DNA from 2 places in the Collinsella sp. AM24-1 genome. Region 1 is predicted to be linked to the other one. Evidence: predicted binding sites of a transcription regulator. Region 1 holds the regulator's gene; the other holds the start of a gene.
The links. Region 1 encodes NrdR, which represses ribonucleotide reductase genes. Its sites were predicted from a motif close to AAACACNATATATNGTGTTT; they were not measured.
Positions count from the first base shown of each region.

Region 2: nrdD (anaerobic ribonucleoside-triphosphate reductase) is a predicted target of NrdR. The motif match lies at 8,996-9,015, and genes of this name have one in related genera.

Region 1 covers NZ_QRHM01000003.1:3,801-14,918, forward strand. Annotated here, with positions in the region: gene DW661_RS01590 (MerR family transcriptional regulator) at 1-533, shown strand, start outside; gene DW661_RS01595 (adenine phosphoribosyltransferase) at 574-1,104, shown strand; gene DW661_RS01600 (NlpC/P60 family protein) at 1,137-2,258, shown strand; gene DW661_RS01605 (DegV family protein) at 2,424-3,290, shown strand; gene DW661_RS01610 (DUF1836 domain-containing protein) at 3,364-3,975, opposite strand; gene DW661_RS01615 (NAD(P)/FAD-dependent oxidoreductase) at 4,130-5,068, opposite strand; gene DW661_RS01620 (glycosyltransferase) at 5,187-6,488, shown strand; gene dut (dUTP diphosphatase) at 6,842-7,285, opposite strand; gene nrdR (transcriptional regulator NrdR) at 7,290-7,733, opposite strand; gene DW661_RS01635 (LysM peptidoglycan-binding domain-containing protein) at 7,785-8,234, opposite strand; gene lexA (transcriptional repressor LexA) at 8,398-9,042, shown strand; gene DW661_RS01645 (heparan-alpha-glucosaminide N-acetyltransferase) at 9,042-9,746, shown strand; gene hflX (GTPase HflX) at 9,731-11,020, opposite strand; gene miaA (tRNA (adenosine(37)-N6)-dimethylallyltransferase MiaA) at 11,020-11,118, opposite strand, start outside.
Region 2 covers NZ_QRHM01000008.1:57,814-68,931, forward strand. Annotated here, with positions in the region: gene DW661_RS04560 (HAD-IIB family hydrolase) at 1-686, opposite strand, end outside; gene DW661_RS04565 (urease accessory protein UreE) at 769-1,347, opposite strand; gene DW661_RS04570 (peptidylprolyl isomerase) at 1,351-1,779, opposite strand; gene DW661_RS04575 (dipeptidase) at 1,900-2,913, shown strand; gene DW661_RS04580 (M48 family metallopeptidase) at 2,988-3,764, shown strand; gene folB (dihydroneopterin aldolase) at 3,771-4,256, opposite strand; gene DW661_RS04590 (HD domain-containing protein) at 4,300-4,881, opposite strand; gene folE (GTP cyclohydrolase I FolE) at 4,884-5,441, opposite strand; gene nrdG (anaerobic ribonucleoside-triphosphate reductase activating protein) at 5,508-6,089, opposite strand; gene DW661_RS10150 (hypothetical protein) at 6,206-6,379, shown strand; gene nrdD (anaerobic ribonucleoside-triphosphate reductase) at 6,518-8,740, opposite strand; tRNA gene DW661_RS04610 (tRNA-Val) at 9,420-9,494, opposite strand; tRNA gene DW661_RS04615 (tRNA-Gly) at 9,498-9,573, opposite strand; gene DW661_RS04620 (glycoside hydrolase family 13 protein) at 9,714-11,118, opposite strand, start outside.

The DNA.
Region 1 (11,118 bases):
TTCCCGATATGTTGGGCGTCGAGATCTCGTTTATCCGCTCGCTCGCCGAGAACGACCTCATTCGCATCATCAAGAGTCCGCAGAACCGTGAGCTCGTCGATGGTCGCGATTTTCCGATCATCCGCTACTGCTCCGAGCTGTCACGCTTCCATATCGAGCCGCGCAACCTGCGTCAGTACGTGTCTTCCGCCAACCGCGAGTCCTCGATGTTTGAGCAGGTGCTCGTGAGCATGCTCGGAATGGATACCTCCGATGACGAGCGCGACGCCAAGCTCGAGCGTGCGTTTAAGAAGCTTCACGACCTCACCGAGGGTGTGCATACGGCACTGCTCAAGAACCGCGTTTTTGAGTCGCTCAACGCCGTGGTCGAGGATGCCGACATCGATGCACTCGATGAAGAAATCGCTCGCTCCGAGTCCACCAAGGCCAAAAACGAAGAAACTGCCGCGCCGGCTTCACACGAGGATTCTCTCGTAAAGCCGCTCAAGGTTGTCGCCCCTTCGCAATCCGACACTGTCACCGCGGGCAAATAACAGCTACCGCTTATCCGGCAACCCATTGAAAGGTCATGCAATGTACGACTTCGAATCTCAAATCGTCGACATCCCCGACTATCCCGAGCCCGGAGTCATCTTCAAAGACATTACGCCGCTCTTTGGCAATCCCGAGGCGCTCAAAGCCATGACCGATGCCCTCGCCGAGCACTTTGCCGGCATGGGGATCACCAAGGTCGTGGGTCCCGAGGCCCGTGGCTTTATGGTTGGCGTACCGGTGGCTGTGGCCCTTGGTGCCGGCTTTGTTCCCGCACGTAAACCGGGCAAGCTACCCCGCAAGACGGTGAGCCAGAGCTATGAGCTCGAATACGGCACCGACTCTATCGAGATCCATGCCGATGCCATTACCTCTAAAGATACCGTGTTGATTCTGGACGACTTGGTCGCGACGGGCGGAACCGTCGAGGCAACAGGTAAACTTGTGCGAGATATGGGCGCAAAGCTTGTGGGCTACGGGTGTATCCTTGAGCTTGCGTTTCTCAACCCGCGCGAGAAGCTCACGCCGACTGACGACGATGTTGAGCTCTTTAGCCTGGTGACGGTGGACTAGCCGTTACCCTTAGTTACTGGAAAGGAAGCTACATGCGCACAGCAAACACGCACAAAAACATGGCACGCTGCGCTGCTACGGCAACCCTCGCTTGTGTTTTGGGCTTGGGCCTCGCGGCTCCTGCCTACGCCGATACCGCATCCGACCTTGCCGCTGCTCGTACGAAGCTCGAGCAGATCGGTACCCAAACCCAGCAGATTTACGATGATCTCGCCACGCAGACGCAGGCGCTCGATCAGACTGCTGGCGAGATCACGCAAAAGCAGCAGGAGATCGCTGACGGTCAGGCCAAGCTCTCGACCTATGTCGCCGGCGAGTACAAAACCGGCGGTCTGAGCCTGCTTCAGGTTCTGACCGGCGTCGATGACCTGAGCGATATGCTCAACCGTCTGTTCTACTACGGCAAAGTTTCCGATAAGCAGGCTCAGACCATTCAAGAGGTCAAGGAGCTTAAGCAGCAGCTCACCGATAAGCAGGCCGAGCAGGAGAAGAACGTCGCCACCACGCAAAAGAAGGTCGATGAGCTTAACGCCCAGCAGGCTGAAGCCCAGAGTGTCGTGAACTCCCTGGATTCACAGTTGCAGGCCGAGCTTGCTGCCGAGGCCCAGGCCAACGCCGCGCTGCAGGCTGGCATAAATGCTAGCACCGCCGAAAAGGCCACGGTGAGCAACGACACCGCCGGTACGAGCGAGAACACCAACAAGGGTGGCGGTACGACCAACGACGGCGGCGGAAACACGCCCGCGCCCGCTCCCACTCCGCAGCCCCCGACGCCCGCTCCGGCTCCGGCTCCGGCTCCGACGCCTTCTGCTCCGAGCCAGTCCGTCGACGGCGGTTCTGTTGTCTCGCGTGCATACAGCAAGCTTGGTTGCGCTTATTCCTGGGGCGGAATTGGCCCGAACAGCTTCGACTGCTCTGGTTTTGTTAGCTATTGCCTCACTGGTCGCTATTGCCGCCTCGGCACCACGGGTACCTTTATGGGCTGGACGCGTGTGTCTGATCCGCAGCCCGGTGACGTTGTGGTCAACTCGTACCACACCGGCATTTACATCGGTGGTGGTCAGATGATTCATGCTTCCGACTACAACACAGGTGTTATCATCAGCTCCGTTGCCGCCGGCATGAACAACAACTATATCTTCGTGCGCTACTAAGTCATCTTACACAGCGTGTGAATGTGGACCTCGTGGCTTAAAGTCGCGAGGTCTATTCTTTTGTCTCTAATCTTGTACGGCTATCTAGTATTCAAAACTAGATAGCCGTACATTCGGTTTGCAAGATGGCTATAATTGTTGAGGAACAATTAGAAAGGACCCTCTATGAGCTGGGCACTTATCTCCGATTCAAGCTGCAACCTCCGCGATTGGCAACCGACCGCGCCCCATACCACCTTTGCATTTGCGCCCCTCAAAATTCGAGTGGGGGAGCGTGAATTCGTCGATGACCTTTCGCTCGATGTACATGAGCTCAACTGCGCTGTTCAGGCGGAGACGAACGCTTCTTCGAGCGCTTGTCCCAGCGTAGGGGAGTGGGTCGAGCTTTTCAAATTGGCAGACAAGACCATCTGCATGCCAATCTCTGAGGGCGTGTCGGGCAGCTACAATGCGGCAGCTACGGCTCGCGATATGGTTCTTGCCGAGGAACCGGACCGCAATATTCATCTTGTCAATTCACGCGCAGCTGGCGGCAAAATGGATCTCATTTTCTTGCTGTTCGACCGCCATCTTGCAAGCAACCCGGATGTCTCATTCGAGGATGCTTGCGCATACTTCGATAGCCTTGAACAGAACAGCAAAATCCTCTTCAGTTTGTGCAATTACGAAAACCTCGCCAAAGCCGGACGTATCCCTAAGGCAGCCGGCGTCATTGCCAACAAGCTCAATATCCGCATTTTGGGCACGGCGAGCGAGGCCGGTAAAATCGAACTCGTCGGGCACACGCGTGGCGAAAAGAAGATGCTCAACAAGATCATCGATACCATGGAAGCCGAGGGTTTTACGGGCGGCGAGGTCGTCATCGACCATGTGGAAAATGAGACAGGCGCCCAGGCACTTGCCAGCCGCATTGTGGAGCGCTGGCCAAGCTCCAAGACTATCATCATGCCCTGTAACGGGCTAGATTCATACTATGCCGAAATGCATGGGCTCATTATCGGCTACGGCATGGGCGTGGCTTCGGGCCAATAACGTCCAACCAAGCAAAAATACGGGCGGGACAAAGTGACAGATGGCCCTTTGTTCCGCCCGTTATATACGTTGGCTAGCTATTAAACCCATTAAACTTTAGATAGCTCATCAGGTACGCCTTCGAAACGAAGGATGAAACCGCACTGCGCACAAGCAGCGACTCACGCGTTACCTGATGCGCCGTATCGGGAACCGGCGTCTGCTCGACGGAAAACGCCGAACGAATCGATGCCTCGAGCTGATTGACCACATAATCGAAGGCCGTCGGGGCATCGTAGCTCAAACGCTGAATGTTAAAGAGTGCCTGCACCGCAGCAATAGGTAGCACTTGCTTAAAGATGCAAATAGCGATCAGACGGGCAATCTGCTCGCGGCCATATTGCTTTTTGACCGGAGCAGGCACCAGGCCGACCTTCACGTAGTTATTGATCATCGATGGCGTAATGACGGGCTGCTCAACGCAAATGGACAGCGGCTCCATCCACAGCGCAACATACTCAATAACCTGGTCGCGATAGAGCGTCACATTGGGCAACTGGTCATAGCGCGACAGACTCAACGTATTGAGTTTGCACACGATTTCGGACTGAATAAATGCATCGGGCAGCACCGTGGGCTGAATATCCTCAGGCTTAATACTGACCGACGAATCGGACATCGGAATAACGTGTTTAACGTGGTTCATAAAGGTCCTCCGTTCATTTACTATATTGTATTCTAGGTTATCTAGTTTTGCATACCACATAGCCGGCAAGTAAAAGTGGTTGGACAACACATTGATGCATCGTCCAACCACTTTGTGTAAAGATAGCAACCTTACATAAGATATATTATCGTACTTATTCACGGAGAAACGCGTATGCGCTCGTTGCTGCTATGGCTCCGTCCGAAACGGCGGTCACAACCTGGCGTAAACGCTTGGAACGGATATCGCCGGCTGCGAATAAGCCGGGCGTACGGGTGGCCATCGAATCGTCGGTGACAATGCCGCCGTCAGGAGCCAGATCGACTAGATGCTCAACCAGCTCGGTATGCGGCAGCATCCCCGTAAAGACAAAGATGCCAAACGAGCCAGGTTCAAATGACTCGGTATGAGTCTCGCCAGATGCATTGTCCTTAAAGGTAATCGTCGTTGGCATGGCTTCGCCCGATAGCTCCACAATACTAGTTTGGTACCTAACTGTAATATTGTCCTTTGCGAGTACTTTCTGAACAACACCATCGGGCGCACGAAACTGGTCGCGGCGCAGCACGATGGTCACACTGCTGGCAATGTCGGACAGGAACAGCGCCTCTTCGCATGCCGAATTGCCACCACCGATTACAAAAACCTGCTTGCCGCGGAAAAACATGCCGTCACATGTTGCGCAATATGAAACGCCACGACCGCGATACGTATCCTCGCCTGCGAAACCTGCCGGACGCGGCGTGGCACCCATGCAAGCGATAACGCTCGAGGCCAGCGTATCGCCCATATCGTGATGCACCGTAAACAACGCTGCATCGGCATCGTAATCGATACCCGTAACCATGCTCCATGTAACCTGTGCTCCCAGGCCCTCTGCATGCTGCTGAAAACGCTCGCCAAGTTCGGCGCCACTCAGGAGCGGGAAACCCGGATAGTTCTCGACCTCATTGGTTGTGGCGATCTGCCCTCCCGACATGCCCTGCTCAATCACGGTCGTCGTCAGGTTGGCACGCGCAGCATAAATGGCGGCAGCATAGCCCGCGGGGCCGCCACCGATAATCGCAACATCGATCGGCTTATCGGTAGTCATGAAGCGTCCTTTCGTCGAAACGTTGTCGTTCTTTGCGCTCATACCCAAATTTACGTGAACGTGACACTCATGCACTACAATGATAAATCCGTATTACAAAGCTGAAGGGGAGTTATCGATGGACCAGGCGCAGACGAGTGACGACGCTCCCCTGCTCACGCACAGCACTCCCCAATCGGAGCAAACCACGCTCCTGGCTCAGCAAAAACCTCTCGTGACCATCGTGCACGCCTCGGTCGGCTCGGGCCACAAGGCCGCCGCAAATGCAATTGCGCAGGCGTTCGACCTCATTCGCGGCACCAGAGGCATCCCCGAGGATATTGAGATTGAAGTGCTCGATATCCTTGATTTTGGACGCATTAAATTCGACGGCAATAAGACCGCGGCATCTTTTACGGGAGCCACGCGACCCATTTACGACCTGACCTGGCGATATACGCTTACAGGACATCTGCTCTGGGGTGGTGGCACGGCATGGTCGCGAATTATGTTCCCTGCCTTCAACGAATATATTCGCAGCCGCAGGCCAATAGCCGTGGTCGCAACTCACATCACGGCAGCCAATGTTGCCGTAGGCGCCCGCGTAATTACGGGTATGGATTATCCGGTCATCTGCGTACCGACCGACTACGAAGTCGAGGGCTGGTGGCCCCACAAGGACACCGATCTATTCTGTGTTGCCAACGAATTTATGGCCGAAACGCTGCGTCCGCGCAAGGTGCCCGAGGCAAAGATTCGCATTACCGGCATTCCTATTCGCGCGGGATTCGACACGGATTACGATCGCGAGGAAGAGCTAGCCAAGTTCAACCTCCCCACCGACAAGACCGTCGTGTTGGTAATGGCCGGTGCCAGTTTGCCTCAACCGTACGTCCGCTTTCGAGCGGCGATGGACCAGACCCTCCCCTTCCTACGAAGCTTCGAAGACATGCACTTTGTCTTTTTGCCCGGCAAAGACATGGAGTATGCCACCCGGCTGAAGACGCTCTTCGATGCCATGAAGCTCGAGAACGTCACGGTGTTGGACTATGTCGACGACATGGCGGCCCTCATGCACGGCTGCGACCTGGCAATCCTCAAATCGGGCGGACTCACGGTCACCGAGTGCCTATGCGCACATCTGCCGATGATCCTGCTGGGCAAGTCCTATGGCCAGGAAAAGGCCAACACCACCATGCTTACCGGCTTGGGCGCTAGCATGCACGTCACCACGGCACGAGAGCTCATCGTAACCCTGCGCCACCTGCACGACCATCCCGAATCACTCAAAGCCCTACTCATCAACGGCGAAGTTCTACGCCGCCCCCACGCAGCCGAAGACATAGCCATCGCAACCATGGAGCTCGTAGGCAAACCCCAAAAGCGCAAACGAGCCTTCTGCCGCTTCTACTGGGGCGGAAAACCCGCGCATATCCGCTAGCGTCTTTATGTCCGCTTACCTGCGGGAGGCCCCTATATATCATCCCATGCTCAAACATTCTCGCTTCGCTGCGAAACTGCGTTTACGTACTAGCAGCTATACCAGATTCCCCTCCAGTAGAATCTGCAAAGGGGAACCAGAAAATATAAATACAGTAAGTCGATGCGACAAAGGAGGCGTCCCTTTATCGCATCGACTTACTAGAAAAGTAAATATTGTTTCAAGCGAGTAGCCGCCCGCCCGGGGCTTACCTATATCGTTCCACGCGCAGTTTCGCAGCGAGCGAAGCGACGCGAGAATGTTTGAGCATGGAATGATATAGGTAAGCCCCGGGCGGGAGGGATACGAGCGCCCTAGGCGATGCCGCTGGAGCCGAAGCCTCCTTTGCCTCGGTCGGTTTCGTCTAGTTCTTCTACTTCTATGAGATTGACCGTGGGGACTTCTTGGATGACGAGTTGGGCTATGCGGTCGCCTTTGTTGATTTGGATGTTGTTGGAGGGATCCAGGTTGATGAGGATAACCTTGAGTTCTCCTCGGTAGTGGGCGTCAATGAGGCCCGGCGTGTTGACTATAGACAAGCCCTGCTTGATGGCCAAGCCGCTGCGGGGCTGGACGAAGCCGGCGTAGCCATCGGGCAGGGCGATGGCCAGCCCCGTAGAGACCAGACGGCGTTCGAAGGGCTTCAGGAAGCAGTCTTCGTTGGAGCGCAAATCCAAGCCGGCATCAGTGGGATGGGCGTATTTGGGAAGCTCGACGGTGGGATCGAGACGCTTTATGTTAACGGTAATGTTGGACATGGAATCACCTTAGCTTGTCGAGCTCTTGCAGAAACTCATCGACGTCTTTGAAATCGCGGTAGACCGAGGCAAAGCGGATGTACGCCACCTTGTCAATCTTGGCCAAGCGCTTGAGCACCATGTCACCCAACTCATGGGACGTGACGGCCGTCAGTGTGCGAGAGCGCAGCTCGACCTCGATGTCATCGATAATCTCATTGAGCTTCTTAGTGTCGATATCGCGCTTGATGGTGGCGCGCATCAAGCCGACAAGAAGCTTATTGCGATCGAACCGCTGCTTAGTTCCATCTGACTTAATGACCTCGATAGGGTCCTCGCATCGCTCAAACGTTGTAAAGCGGTAGTTACACGAGCAACATTCGCGACGGCGCTTAATGGTGTTATTTGACTCCTGCATACGGGAATCAACGACGCGGGTATGTGCCTTGCCGCATTTGGGACAGCGCATGGTACCTCCTCTTAAACGATAACAAGGGTACCATGCGCAGCGCGATAATGATTACGAACGAGCAGGAACCTTAAGATGCGCACCGGCGGCGAGCGAACCATGCTCCAGATGATTGACGTTACGGATCATGTCGGAAGTCTCTTGCGTGGAAAGGCCTTCGATTGGATATTCCTCGGCAAGCGACCAAAGAGAATCGCCAGTCTGAACGCGAATGGTCTCGTAAGTAATGTTGGAAACGGACTCGGCATACGCGGCGTGACGAGCGCTAAAGACCGAAGTAGCGAGGACAAAGAAGAGCGCAAGCGCAACGGCGACGGCGACAATCGTCGGAACCTTCAGGGCAACGCGGGCCGACGCGACTACAGCCTGCTGATTGCGAGCAGGCTCTACGGTCAAAGGTTGAATGCCGGAGCGGCCACCCTGAACAACCGTAAAAGTGGGTTCTGCAGGCGTCTCGAGCTTAAGGGCGAGGTTTCCCTGGACCATATTCGTTGCGTTCATCATGTTCTCCTCTCGCGTGTTTTGCTGAGAACAGTTTTATCAAGCCGCGCGGACAAAAATGTCTAGCGCGAGAACGAATGTTCGGTTATTATTATCTTCGAACAGTTGTTCCTGTCAAGCAAAATTCGAACATTTGTTTGACATGGGTAGAGAGGATGCCCTGATGGCTCGCAAAATTACCAAGCGTCAGCAGCAAATTTACGACTTCATCAAGGAATATCAGCAGGAGAAGGGTTATCCGCCCAGCGTGCGCGAGATGGCTTCTGCCGTGGGCCTTTCCTCCCCAAGCACCGTGCACGCTCATCTCTCTGCCCTGGAGGCGCGCGGGCTACTCAAGCGCGATGCCACCAAACCGCGTGCCCTGGAACTCTTTAACGAAGACGGTTCCTCTGTCTCAATTTCTAAATCTGACGAGCCCACCGCAGCTCGCGGGACGGTCTCGCTACCGCTCGTTGGTCGCGTCGCGGCTGGGATCCCCATTCTGGCCGAGCAGAATATCGAAGACACGTTTACTATCCCGACCGAAATCGCCACCGATCAGGGTTCCTTTATCCTTGAGGTACATGGGAGCTCAATGATCAATGTCGGCATCTTCAATGGCGATTACATCATCGTCCGTGAACAAAAGAGTGCCATGAACGGCGAAATTGTCGTGGCCATGATTGATGGTTCAGCGACCGTCAAGACGTTCTACAAGGAGCAGGGACGCGTACGCCTGCAGCCCGAGAACGACACCATGGAACCTATCTATGCAACGAATCCCGTTATCCTGGGCAAAGTCGTCGGCTTGATGCGCCGGTTCTCGTAATGCAAAAACGCATAACCATCTTTGATACCGTCCGCGGGTTTACGATGATTTCTATGGCAGGTTTTCACGCTTGCTATGATCTCGCCTACCTGTACGGCTGGGATATGCCCTGGTTTACCCAGTCAGTCTTTCAAGACATCTGGCGCGCCAGCATCAGCTGGGTATTTTTGTTTATCGCGGGTTGGATGTGCACCCTTTCGCGCAACAATATCAATCGTGCCGCCAAATACGCCTTAGCAGCACTCGTTGTCTGGTTGGCAACAACACTTGTCTCAGTCGACGATTCGGTTAATTTTGGCATCATCTACTGCATGGCCGCATGCACCGGCATCGTGGCGTTGACCGATCCCGTCCTTAAGAAGATAACGGCAAGATGGGGCATGCCCCTATGCCTTGTGTTGTTCGCCATCACCTGGAGCATCCCCAAAACGATCTACCCTGTCCCCTACCTGGCGTGGCTGGGATTTCCGAGCCCTGGGTTTGTCTCAGGTGATTACTACCCCATCATCCCGTTTATCTTTATGTATCTTGCAGGATACTTCGCCGCACACATAGCGAAGAGTATCGATAAGACCGTCCCAAGCTGGGCCTACGTCAACCCCCTGCCGGCGCTCGCCAGGCTTGGACGTCACGCTCTCCCCTTTTATCTGCTGCATCAGCCCATCATTCTGGGCATTTTGGAGCTCGTCTACTCGGTGCGATAACGCTCGAGCCGCGGTGCAATACGAGCCGGCAACTTCGCCACAATGCGAACGCCGTCCTCGAGATATTCCTCATGCAGAAGGGTTCCCTGCTCATGCACCAGCGTGATGAGAGCGCCCTCGCGATACGGGATATCAGCGGAGAGCAACACATCGGTGGCAGCCGACTCGCGAGCAATCCGGTCGACGAGATCGTCGAGCCCCTCGCCCGTTTGGGCCGAGAACAGAACGGCCTCCGGATAGCGACGACGGAAACTCAATCGATCGACGCTATCGAGAAGATCGATTTTATTGAATACGGTCAGCGTCAAACGCTCTCCGGCGCCGATCTCATCAAGCACGCGGTCGACAGCCTCCAGCTGCCGCTCATAGTCCTCGTCAGACGCATCTACGACTTTGAGAATTAGATCGGCACCCAACACCTCGGACAGCGTCGATTTAAAGGCATCGACCAGGCCATGCGGCAGCTTTTGAATAAAGCCGACGGTATCGGTAATCGTCATGCCGCGACCGCCGGGCAGGCGATACGAACGCGTCGTCGGGTCGAGCGTAGCAAACAGCTTGTCCTGCGAAAGTACCGTAGAGCCGGTCAGACGATTGAGTAACGTCGATTTACCGGCATTGGTATAACCGGCTAACGCGACGCGAAACGCCGGTGACTCAATGCGACTCTTGGATTGAACATCGCGACGCTGTTCAACCTGCTTGAGCTCACGACGAAGCGCAGCGATCTTATTACGAATGAGGCGACGGTCGACCTCGAGCTGACTTTCGCCCTGACCAAAACGTGAGCCGATGCCGCCGCGCGTCTGCTCCTTGGCGAGATGGCTCCACATGCCACGCAGGCGAGGCAACAAATATTGAAGCTGTGCCAGCTGTACCTGCAGGCGTCCCTCACGCGTCTGAGCATGCAGGCCAAAGATATCCAGGATCAGTGCTGTGCGATCGATAATCTTTACCGGCTCGCCCACGGCTTTCTCCAAATAGGATTGCTGCGAGGGGGTCAGGTCGTCGTCAAAAATAACGACATCGGCATCCATGCGGTGCACCAGGCCGCACAGCTCTTCAACCTTACCGGAACCGATAAACGATTTAGGATACGGCTTTACCAAACGCTGCGACAAGCGTGCCACGCACCGGGCACCAGCTGTGTGGGCAAGACGCTCCAGCTCATCAAGCGAGCGATCGAGCGGCCATGCATTGTCGCGCCACTCAACACCAACTAAAATGGCACGCTCGGGCTCGGGTGCCGTGGGAACAAGGGGGAAACGGGCCATTAGGCAGCCTCAATACGATGCAGGATATCCTCAACGACCTCATCGATCGTACATTCATCCATATCAAACCACACGATACGGTCATCGCGCTTAAACCA
Region 2 (11,118 bases), on a different contig from region 1:
ACTACGTTGAGCATGTCGCGGTCGTTTTCGTTATCGCCAAACGCCATCATCTCATCGGGCGAAATACCCAGGGCACGACCGTAATCGGCAAGCGCGGAACCCTTACCCGAACCAAAGCCGATAAAGTCCGTCCATTCGGTTCCCGACGTCATCACGTCAACACGGTCGCTAAAGAGGCGCTCGAAATACTCCAGGGCCGCCGGCTGATCCACCTCGGGCATCTGGAAGGCAATCTTAATGACGTCCTCGTCGATGTCCTCGGGACGGCCGACCACCGCCACATCGCAGTGGACCTCATAGCGCAAATGGTCGACGAACGCATCGTTGCAGCTTATGGTGTAGAGGTGCCCCTCGCAGGAAAGGGTAACGTCGGCATGGGGGTAGGCGACCACGGCATTCGCGATATCCATCGCCAGGTCACGCTCCATAGAGCGCTTGACAACGGCACGCCCCTCGCTCATCACCAGGGCTCCGTTTTCGCATACATAGGCGAGCTCATCGGCCACCGGGGCAAACAGGTAGCGCAAGCTCGCATATTGACGGCCGCTCGCCGGCATAAACACGATACCGCGACGATGCAGTTCATCGATGAGTTCAAAGGCCTCGGAACGCGGCTCGCGCTCCCCCGGATGCAGCAACGTGCCGTCCAAATCGCATGCAATCAGCTTGATTCCCTCAAGACCCATATGCTTCCCCAAAGCCTCCTATCAACAGCAAGACGGACCTTGATTGGTCGCCCCTCAAAGCCCGCCTTGCGTATATACGCGCTTAGCCGCGCGTCTTTTTTACGATGGTAAAGTCGGGAGCCATGCTCACGACGGCCTCCGCCGCACTCGATGCAAAGCGCCGGTCCGCATCGAGTTCACGGGTAACCACCGAGAGCCGAACACCCTCGACGCCCCGGAGCATGCGGCCCAAAACAGGCTGCACCGGCGTATACATGCGCACGGTATGCTCGTCCGAATCGCCTCGGAAAAGCGGCGCGTGCATATTGCCGATCTCCCAGCACGCATGCGCGAGCGCAATCGAATCCATGCGGTCGACTTCGACCAAATAAACCTCGGCGCTGCGCAGGCGCACGACAACCGCCACGGGCTCCATGCCCGAACGGTCGATGGCGAGCACGTCGCCATCGGCAAGACGACCGCCGTCGGCAGCATCCAGCCGAACATCGATCGTGCGCCCCAGCTCCGTCACGCCCGCAAACGCGCATACATCAGCCCGGTCCCAATCGAACAGTAGCTCGTCAACTTCAAAGACGCCGCCCAACTTCCGGCGAAGCAGGAGTTCATAGGACGGATCGTTGAGATTTCCCAAGCATGTCGTCGAAACCAAGCGTTCAGGCATACTCTAACCCTCGACCTCAACGAGCTCGATATCAAAGTTGAGGTCCTTGCCGGCCAGCTCGTGGTTGGCGTCGAGCGTCACAGCCTCGGGCGTTACGTCGATGACCACGGCGGGAACGGGCATACCGCTCGGCGTGGACAGGAAAAGCTTCATGCCCTTCTCGATCTGCTTGATGTTGGGAACCTGTTCGGCCGGGAAGGTCAGAACCATCTCGGGATTGTGCTCGCCGTAGGCATCGGCAGCAGGAATGTGCACGGTCTTCTTCTCGCCCACCTGCATGTCGACAACAGCGGCGTCGAAGCCCTTGATCATCTGACCGGCGCCGCAGGTGAACTCCAGCGGCTCGCCGCGATCGTAGGAGCTATCGAACTGCGTGCCGTCATCGAGCGTGCCGCGATAATGGGTCTTGACCTTCTTGCCCTGGTTGGACATGGTAACCTCCGTGATAAGGGCGGCGCACAACGCGGGCCGCCGTGAACATATGGCGCTAACTATACCCTAGTCATACAATTCAATGACAGTTTGCAAAGAAACGCTGCAACCGGAGGAACCATGGCATATCCCGTATTTGACCTACACTGCGACACTGCCGACCGAATCGGCTGGGCCACGCTCGATCTCGACCTGCGCTTTACCGCCGGCACCGACGGTTATTTCCCCGGCGACGAAACGCATCCGCAAGATTTCGACCTCATCGAGGGTAACGCCTGTGCCATCTCGCTCGCAAAGATCGGCAACACGCCGTGGGCACAGTGCTTCGCCACGTTTGTCCCCGACGAGATTCCCACCGCCCACGCCGCGCGCTTCCAGGCGCAGATCATGGCGCATATGAGCGGCCAGGCAATGCTCAACCACGACCGTATGGTCAACGTGCGCAGCGCCGCAGACATTCGCCCCGCGCTCAAGGACGGCAAGGTCGCTTGCATCCACACCATCGAAAACGCCACGTTCTTTGCCGAGGACCCCGCGCTGATCGAGGTGCTCAAGAGCCTGGGCGTGCTTATGTCGTCACTCAGCTGGAACGCGCAGGGACCGCTCGCGAGCGGCCACAACACCCACGCCGGCCTCACCGCCGCCGGCATCGAGGCGCTTACGCAGATGGAGCACGCCGGCATGGTGCTCGACGTCTCCCACTTCAACGATGAGTGCTTTGACGAGGTCGCCGCCCGCGCCACGCGCCCCTTCGTCGCCAGCCACTCCAACTCCCGCGCGGTTTGCGGCGTCAAGCGTAACCTCACCGACGACCAGTTCCGCACCATTCGCGACATGGGCGGTATCGTCGGCCTCAACTACTGCAGCGAGTTCCTTTCCAACGACGCAACCAACAAGACCGCCGCAGACGTCACCTTCGACCAGCTGGCGGCACATATCGAGCACTGGCTCGACCTGGGCGGCGAGGACGTCATCGCACTCGGTGGCGACTGGGACGGTGCCACGGTGCCCGCCTTCCTCTCCGATGCCAGCATGATGCCCGAGTTCCAGAACATGCTTTCCAAGCATTTTGGCAAGACCGTGATGCAAAAGCTCTGCAGCGACAACGCGCTTGCCTTCTTCGAGCGTTATTAATTTCACATCCCTTGAGCGGGCCGGCATGCCGAACGGTCGACATGCCGGCCCGTCCCCAATCCAAAGGACCGCTTTTGACGCAGCAGTTTACGATTTCCGCATCCCGACCGGATGGGACACCCATCCCCGTCGTCGTTACCAAAAAGTGCGTCAAGAACTTCAACCTACGCGTCACTTCGAGCGGTGAGGTCCACGCCAGCGCACCGCTCGGCGCCACCCGCGAGCGTATCGAAGCGTTTGTGAAGCGCAACAGCGCCTGGATTACCAGCCGACTTGCCCAGCGCGAGCAGCGTCAGGCGACGGCACGAGAGCCGCTCAGCCCCTCGTCCATCATTGCACTTTGGGGCAAGCCCATCACGGTACAGGATGCACTCGATCACAACTTTACATCACCCGCACCGCGACCCAAACAGGCCACCTTCGCAAGTTTTATGGGTACCGATGAATCGGACGAAGGCCCACAGGCCAAGCGGCACGCAATCCTCGACGGCCTAACGTCCGATGAGCTCCAAGCCCGTATCGACCAGCTCTATGCAACCGAGGTCACCACGGCGCTGTACGATATGGTGCACGCGTACGAAATCGCAATGGGCGTCACCGTGGCCCGCGTCTCCGTGCGCAGCATGAAAACGCGCTGGGGATCATGCACGCCCAAGACCGGCGCCATTCGCATCGCACTCGAACTTGCCGCCTATCCCATCGAATGCCTCGACATGGTTGTCGCCCACGAGCTCGTCCACTTGCTCGAGCCAAGCCACAATCAGCGATTCCACGCCCTGCTCGACACGTACTGTCCCAACAATAAAGCTCTGTCGCAGCGGCTCAAGCAGCCACCCATAGAGTCGTATTAGAACCGGTTAGCGCACGCGCTCGATCTCGACGCCGCAGCTTGCCAGGGGCAGGCCAACAGGAGCCCACGGCTTATCGAGCTTTATGCGCACACCAAGCAGCGAGGGATAACGGCGCAGCAGCATCTGGGCTGTCCCCTCGGCTGCCGCCTCGATGAGCTTAAACGTATGCTCGCGCAGATAGCCATCGACATCGTGGCACACCGAGCCGTAGTCAATCGAGGCATCCAGGTTATCGTGCTCCCCCGCCGCGCGCAGGTCGGCATAGAGCACCAGAGAAACGATGAACTTCTGACCCAGCGCGTTCTCCTCGGGATACACGCCATGGTTGGCAAAAACCTCAAGGCCGTCAATGACAATACGATCGGCATGGCGCAGATCGTCATAGCTCACGTGAGGCACCGCCGTTGCGGTGGATATTTCGCCCCTTCCACGGCGGGCGAGCTCAGCACCTTCAGTCTTGGTTGCATTCTCGGGCAGTTTTTTGTTACTCAACGCGATCGTCTCCTTCGTTTAGAACCCCGACCGCGCAAACTAACTACACGCGAATCGACAGGTTCTTTTTATCATCGCTCCAGTTGCAAGCATTGCGCGCGGGGCATGCAAAGCAGGCGCGCGACGCTTTGTCGGCTGCATAGAGCAGACGCTCAAGCGGTTGGCTGTTCACGCGCAGCTTTCGATGGCCCAGAATGGCCGTCTTAATGGCTGCGGCATCGGCCGGCTCAAACGCCACGTCATCGGGCATGCCGCCGAGAATCGCATCAGCGACGCGTTCGCTTGCAACATCATGGGATATACCCGATTCATACTGTTCATCTTTGCCGATATCGTGAAGAAGTGCCGTGGCGTAGATGACCTCGCGGTCAAATTCGAGCTGTTCCTCGAGATTCTTGATCCACATAATGCGAGCGACATCGAGCAGATGGTCAATACCGTGGCGGCAGAAGATGCGCCCCGATTCCAACTGTGCAATGTTGCCCAGGTGCCGTCGGAACAGCCCGTTGGCACAAATGTAATCAATGCGAGGCATGGCACCAAAGGGGGCCAGGCCCGAAGCCATAAAGCCGCGACGCGACGTCCCCTCATCGGTCTTCGATGTAAAGTCGTTGACGACTCTCATGGTTAGCGGCCCAACATCCTAAAGAAACGCTCCTCGAGCGCGGGATCGGTCTCAAAGACGCCGCGGCGAGCGAGCGTCACGGTCTTGGTGCCGGGCTTTTGCACGCCACGCATCGTCATGCACATATGCTCGGCCTCCATCAACACAATCGCTCCCTGGGGAGCGAGATAGTCCATGAGGGCATCGGCAACCTGTGCACACAGTTGCTCCTGCAGCTGCAGACGGCGGGCATAAACCTCAACCGTGCGGGCGAGCTTGGAAAGCCCAGCCACCCGACCGTTAGGGATATAACCAATGGCGGCCTTGCCATAAAACGGTAGCAGATGATGTTCACACAGCGAATAGAACGTGATGTCGCGCTCGATAACCAAATCGTTCGAAGCGACGGCAAAGGTTTTGGACAGGTGCTCCTCGGCACTCTGGCCCATGCCGCCGGCGATCTCACCATACATACGGGCAACGCGCGCCGGGGTCTCCAACAGGCCCTCACGAGTTGGGTCCTCGCCTATGCCCTCAAGCAATAGCTTAATGGCGGCCTCGACTTTTTCCTGATCGACCATCTGGGCCTCACTTTTCCGATTTCACGTTCGCGCTATGGTACCACGCCCTCCGGCATCGACCACAAGCTACATAGTATGGGTCGAATAGACCGGATCATCACGCCAAAGTTCAACCGCATCACAAAGCGCAACGCCCTCGCGCTCAGCACGGGCGCGCGTAGCGTTCATATCGATCACGCGCTGGTTACTCGAGCCCCTAAAACGCAATGAGATATCATACAGATCCTGAACAAACGGGCCATCCACCAACATGTCGAGGCAGGCAAGGATACGGTCCGTGACCTCGGTATGGTGGCGGCCTCCCGGCATAAGCTCCTCGAGCACATCGCCGGTGAAGCACCAAATAGTCTTCCCCGACCCCGCTGGATAGGCCGCGCGAACACGCTCGACAAAATCAACGAGTCCCGCTTGATTCTCGGGCTCCATAGGCTCGCCGCCCAGAATCGTCAGGCCGTCAATAAAGGGATGATCGAGGCTCTCGATAATCTTGTCCTCGACGGCACGATCAAACGGCTCGCCCGCGGCAAAGTCCCACGCGACGGAGTTAAAGCAATTCTTGCAGCCACGACGGCACCCGCTCACAAACAGAGAAGTGCGGACGCCTTCTCCATCAGCAATGTCGAAATACTTAATGTTCGCGTAGTTCATAGGTAACTCTCCCGGGAGGCCGGGACATATCATCCCGTCCTCAAACATTCTCGGCCTTCGGCCTGCGAAACTGCGGGCGGGACGATATGTCCCGGCCTCATGCAAAGGGTAACTCAATGAACGAAGCGAACATCGAGTATAGGGTTCGAGGTCTAATAAAAACTGGGTTGCGGCTCAACCGCCATCGCAAGCAAAGCGTTGTTGCAAGTCAACTCATTTCCGCTAAGAACTTCGAGGAGCGAGCAGGCTACGTGCTGCATCTCAGTTACATCAACTTGGCCGCCCCGTAGCGAGGCCCCGGACCTTTACTCGCTATGAGTTCCGCACGAACAGGAGGCGCCAGTGGCGCCTCCTGTTCGTGAGCCAGGACTGTCCGAAATAGCGAGTAAAGGTCCGGGGCCTCGCTACGGGGCGGCCTGGAATGGTTATTAGAGATGCAGCACGCGGTCGCGGATCTCCTCGGTTCGACCCTGGTTCCAGAACTGGGTACCGATGTAGCCGCACGTACGACGAGCGACGTTCATCTTCTCCTGGTCGCGGTTGCCGCAGCTGGGGCACTCCCACACCAGCTTGCCGTCATCCTCGACAATCTTGATCTCGCCATCGTAGCCGCACACCTGGCAGTAATCGCTCTTGGTGTTGAGCTCGGCGTACATGATGTTGTCGTAGATGTACTGCATCACGCGAATGACAGCCTTGAGGTTGTCCTGCATGTTGGGAACCTCAACGTAGGAGATAGCACCGCCCGGCGAAAGCTGCTGGAACATGCCTTCAAACTTAAGTTTGTCGAAGGCATCGATCTCCTCGGACACATGGACGTGATAGCTGTTAGTAATGTAGCCCTTGTCCGTCACGCCCGGGATAATGCCAAAACGGCGCTGCAGGCACTTGGCGAACTTGTAGGTCGTCGACTCCAACGGCGTACCGTACAGCGAGAAATCGATATCACTTTCGGCCTTCCACTCCGCACACTTGTCGTTCATGCGCTGCATGACGGCCATGGCGAACGGCGTGCCCTCCTTCTCGGTGTGGCTGTGACCCGTCATGTACTTGACGCACTCATACAGGCCGGCATAGCCCAGGCTGATGGTGGAATAGCCGCCCACGAGCAGCTTGTCGATCGTCTCGCCCTTCTTCAGACGCGCCAGGGCGCCGTACTGCCAAAGAATCGGCGCGGCATCCGAAAGCGTGCCCATCAGGCGCTCATGACGGCAAAGCAGGGCACGATGGCACAGCTCAAGGCGCTCGTCGAAGATCTTCCAGAACTTATCCATGTCCTGATGCGAGCTCAGCGCGACATCGGGCAGGTTGATGGTCACAACACCCTGGTTAAAGCGACCGTAGTACTTAGGCTTGGTCGGGTCATAGTTCAGCGCGTTGGCGACATTGTTAAAGCCGTTGCCCGAACGGTCGGGCGTCAGGAAACTGCGGCAACCCATGCAGGTGTAGCAATCGCCGTTGCCGGCAGTCTCGCCCTTAGACAGCTTGAGCTCGCGCATCTTCTTCTCGGAGATGTAGTCGGGCACCATGCGCTTGGCGGTGCACTTGGCGGCGAGCTTGGTCAGATAGAAGTACGGCGAATCCTCGCGAATGTTATCGTCCTCGAGCACGTAGATGAGCTTGGGGAACGCCGGGGTGATCCACACGCCGGCTTCGTTCTTAACGCCCTCATAGCGCTGACGAAGCGTCTCCTCCACAATCATGGCAAGGTCGTGCTTCTCCTGGGGCGTACGGGCCTCATTGAGATACATAAAGACCGTCACGAACGGCGCCTGGCCATTCGTGGTCATAAGGGTCACGACCTGATACTGAATCGTCTGGACGCCGCGACGGATCTCGTCACGCAGGCGGTCCTCAACAACCTCGCGGACCTTTTCGGGAGATGCGGAAACGCCGAGCTCCTCGAGCTCGCGGGCGACCTCGCCGCGAATCTTCTGACGGCTCACCTCGACGAACGGGGCAAGATGGGTCAGCGAAATCGACTGGCCACCGTACTGGGAGGAAGCAACTTGGGCGATGATCTGCGTCGCGATGTTGCAAGCCGTCGAGAAGCTGTGCGGCTTCTCAATCAGCGTACCCGAGATAACAGTACCGTTCTGGAGCATATCCTCTAGGTTCACCAGGTCGCAGTTATGCATGTGCTGGGCAAAGTAGTCGGAATCGTGGAAGTGGATCAGGCCCTCATTGTGGGCATCCACGATCTCCTGGGGCAGCAGCACACGCTGAGTCAGGTCCTTGGAAATCTCGCCGGCCATATAGTCGCGCTGGACGGAATTGACGGTCGGGTTCTTGTTAGAGTTCTCCTGCTTGACCTCTTCGTTATTGCACTCGATCAGCGACAGAATCTTGTCGTCGGTCGTGTTCTTCTGGCGCTTCAGGCTCTGGACATAGCGATAGATGATGTAGTGGCGGGCAACCTCGTAGCAGTCGAGACGCATGATCTCGTCCTCGACCAAATCCTGGATCTCCTCGACCGAAACGGTGTGGCCCGCGTTCTCACATGCCTCGGCGACGTTTTGTGCCGCGTAAACCACCTGGCGGTCGGTTAGACGAGAGCTCTCCTCGACCTCCAAGTTGGCGGCGCGGATGGCATTGACGATCTTATCGATGTCAAAGACAACCTCGGTGCCGCTGCGCTTGATGATCTTCATCCTCTTGCCTCTTTCGCATCGTAGCCTCATTGCGCTTCAGAGCCAAACGATGCCCGGCAGGGCTTGCCCCTGTCTTGCGGCGCCGTCGCGCAATCTGTGTTCTCGATAAACCATAAGCCTCCATGCGGACATTCCCAGGAGCCGATCAAGCGGCTCAAGGATACGTTCAAAAGAGGCAGTTAAGGTCTTCGTTCTCTGTCCGCCATCTATCATACGACAAAGAGGCATCTATATCCTGTATTCTTTTTTTAAATCAAACACAACATATAGTGTTTCAGCAGGTCAAAACAATTAGTCATTTTGCAGACGCATTAAAAATGAGGGGTATTTGACAAGTCGGTAAAACGTTACCAACACGGCTACCTGCATGGCAGTTATAAAACCCCCTTAGTCAAGCCGCTGACAAATCCTACCAAAACCAAGCCGCTCACGCCAAAAGAATCCAAAAGATTATGCTTGACCAACATGTTGCGGTCATGCCTTGCCGAGCCTCATGCAACCGCGGCACGAATCCTTGAAAGATATGTGTATGCAAACGGAGAAGATGAGAGTTTCCTCGGATGACTACTGAGAGGCATCCCGGAAGATCAAAAACTCGAAATTTGGTGACGTATTTGGCGACCCATTTGGCGACCAAAACAAAACAGCCCAGAGGCGATGCCTCTGAGCTGCGAACATTTGGTGGGCGTTAGAAGATTTGAACTTCTGACCTCTTCCGTGTCAGGGAAGCGCTCTCCCCCTGAGCTAAACGCCCAAATGGAGCGGACAACGGGGCTCGAACCCGCGACCCCAACCTTGGCAAGGTTGTGCTCTACCAACTGAGCCATGTCCGCTTACGAGGATTAATCTTACGTGATACCCGCATCCTATGCAAGAACTTTTTTGAAAAGTTTTGCGATACCCTCGCGAACCTCGCGAAGACATCAACCACCACGGAAGGTGCAGGCAAACGCAAGCTCGCCGCAAGAGGCCCTTACATCTCACCGAGCATGATCCAGGCAGAGCTGTCCTGCGCGAGCCCACCGTCTACAAGCGGTGATGAGGTGAGCAGGACCCTACCCGCCGGCAGCTCCACGGGTGCTGCGCCGAAGTTCGTCACACACGCCCAGCCGTTGTCGCGGCGATAGGCGATGACGCCACCCTCAGCGCCCTCGGCACCATCCGCAAGGCCGGTGCGCCCGTCAAGATCGAGCCACGCAAGATCGTTGGCGCACCCGCGCAGCTTGCGCCGCAGCCAGAGGGCGTCGCGATAGAGCGCAAGCATCGATGTCGGATCCGCTTCTTCCCTATCGGCAGCGTAATCGGAAAACCATGCAGGCTGCGGCAGATGGGGCGCCGCATCGGCGTCCGCCGGTGAAAACCCAAACGATCCGCCCTGCACGGGGTCGTCCGCCGCCACCCACGGCAGGGGCACACGACAGCCGTCGCGCCCCTTCTCGCGCTTCGGTCCGTGCGTATTGGTCGCAGTGGGATCTTCGAGTGCAGCCCACGGGATGTCAGCCACCTCAAAAAGGCCGAGCTCCTCACCCTGATACACGTATGCCGAGCCCGGAAGCGCCAACTCAAGCAAAAGGGCCGCCCGCGCGCGGCGCTCGCCGAGTTCACGGTCCTCGTCATAAGACGACCCGTCGCGTAAGAGCCAGTCGAGCGCAATCTGGTGGTAGCGCGTCGCCTTGATCTGCGGCAGGGCATAGCGCGTCGCCACGCGCGGCACGTCATGGTTGGAGAGTACCCAGGTCGAGGCGGAATCGGATTCGATAGCCGCCTTCAAGCCCTCCTCGATTGCAGCGTGCATGTCATCATAGGTCCAAGTGGCCTTGGCAAACTCAAAGTTGAATGTCTGGCCAAGCTCGCTGGGGCGCGCGTAGAGATACTGGCGCTCGGGCAGCACCCACGCCTCGGCAACGGCGCTGCGCGGCGGATTATAGCGGTCGAACACTCGGCGCCACTCGCGATAGATCTCGTGGACCTCGTTGCGGTCCCACAGCGGATGGGTGCCGTCGTCAACCATGTCATCGCCCTCGGCGAGATGCCACCGGTCGAGGTCATCGCGGTCGAGGTCCTTGGCGAGACCGTGCGCCACATCAATGCGAAAGCCATCGACGCCTCGATCGCTCCAAAACGCCAGGACGTCGCAAAAGAACGCGTGAACCTCGGGGCATGACCAGTCAAAGTCCGGCTGCTCGGGCGTAAACATGTGCAGATACCACTGACCGTCCGCGACGCGCGTCCAGGCGGGGCCACCAAAGTTGGCATTCCAATTGGTGGGAGGCAGCTCGCCGTGCTCGCCGCGACCATCGCGGAAGATATAACGGGCGCGCTCGGGCGATCCGGGGCCGGCGGCAAGAGCGGCTTTGAACCAGGGGTGCTGGTTGGAC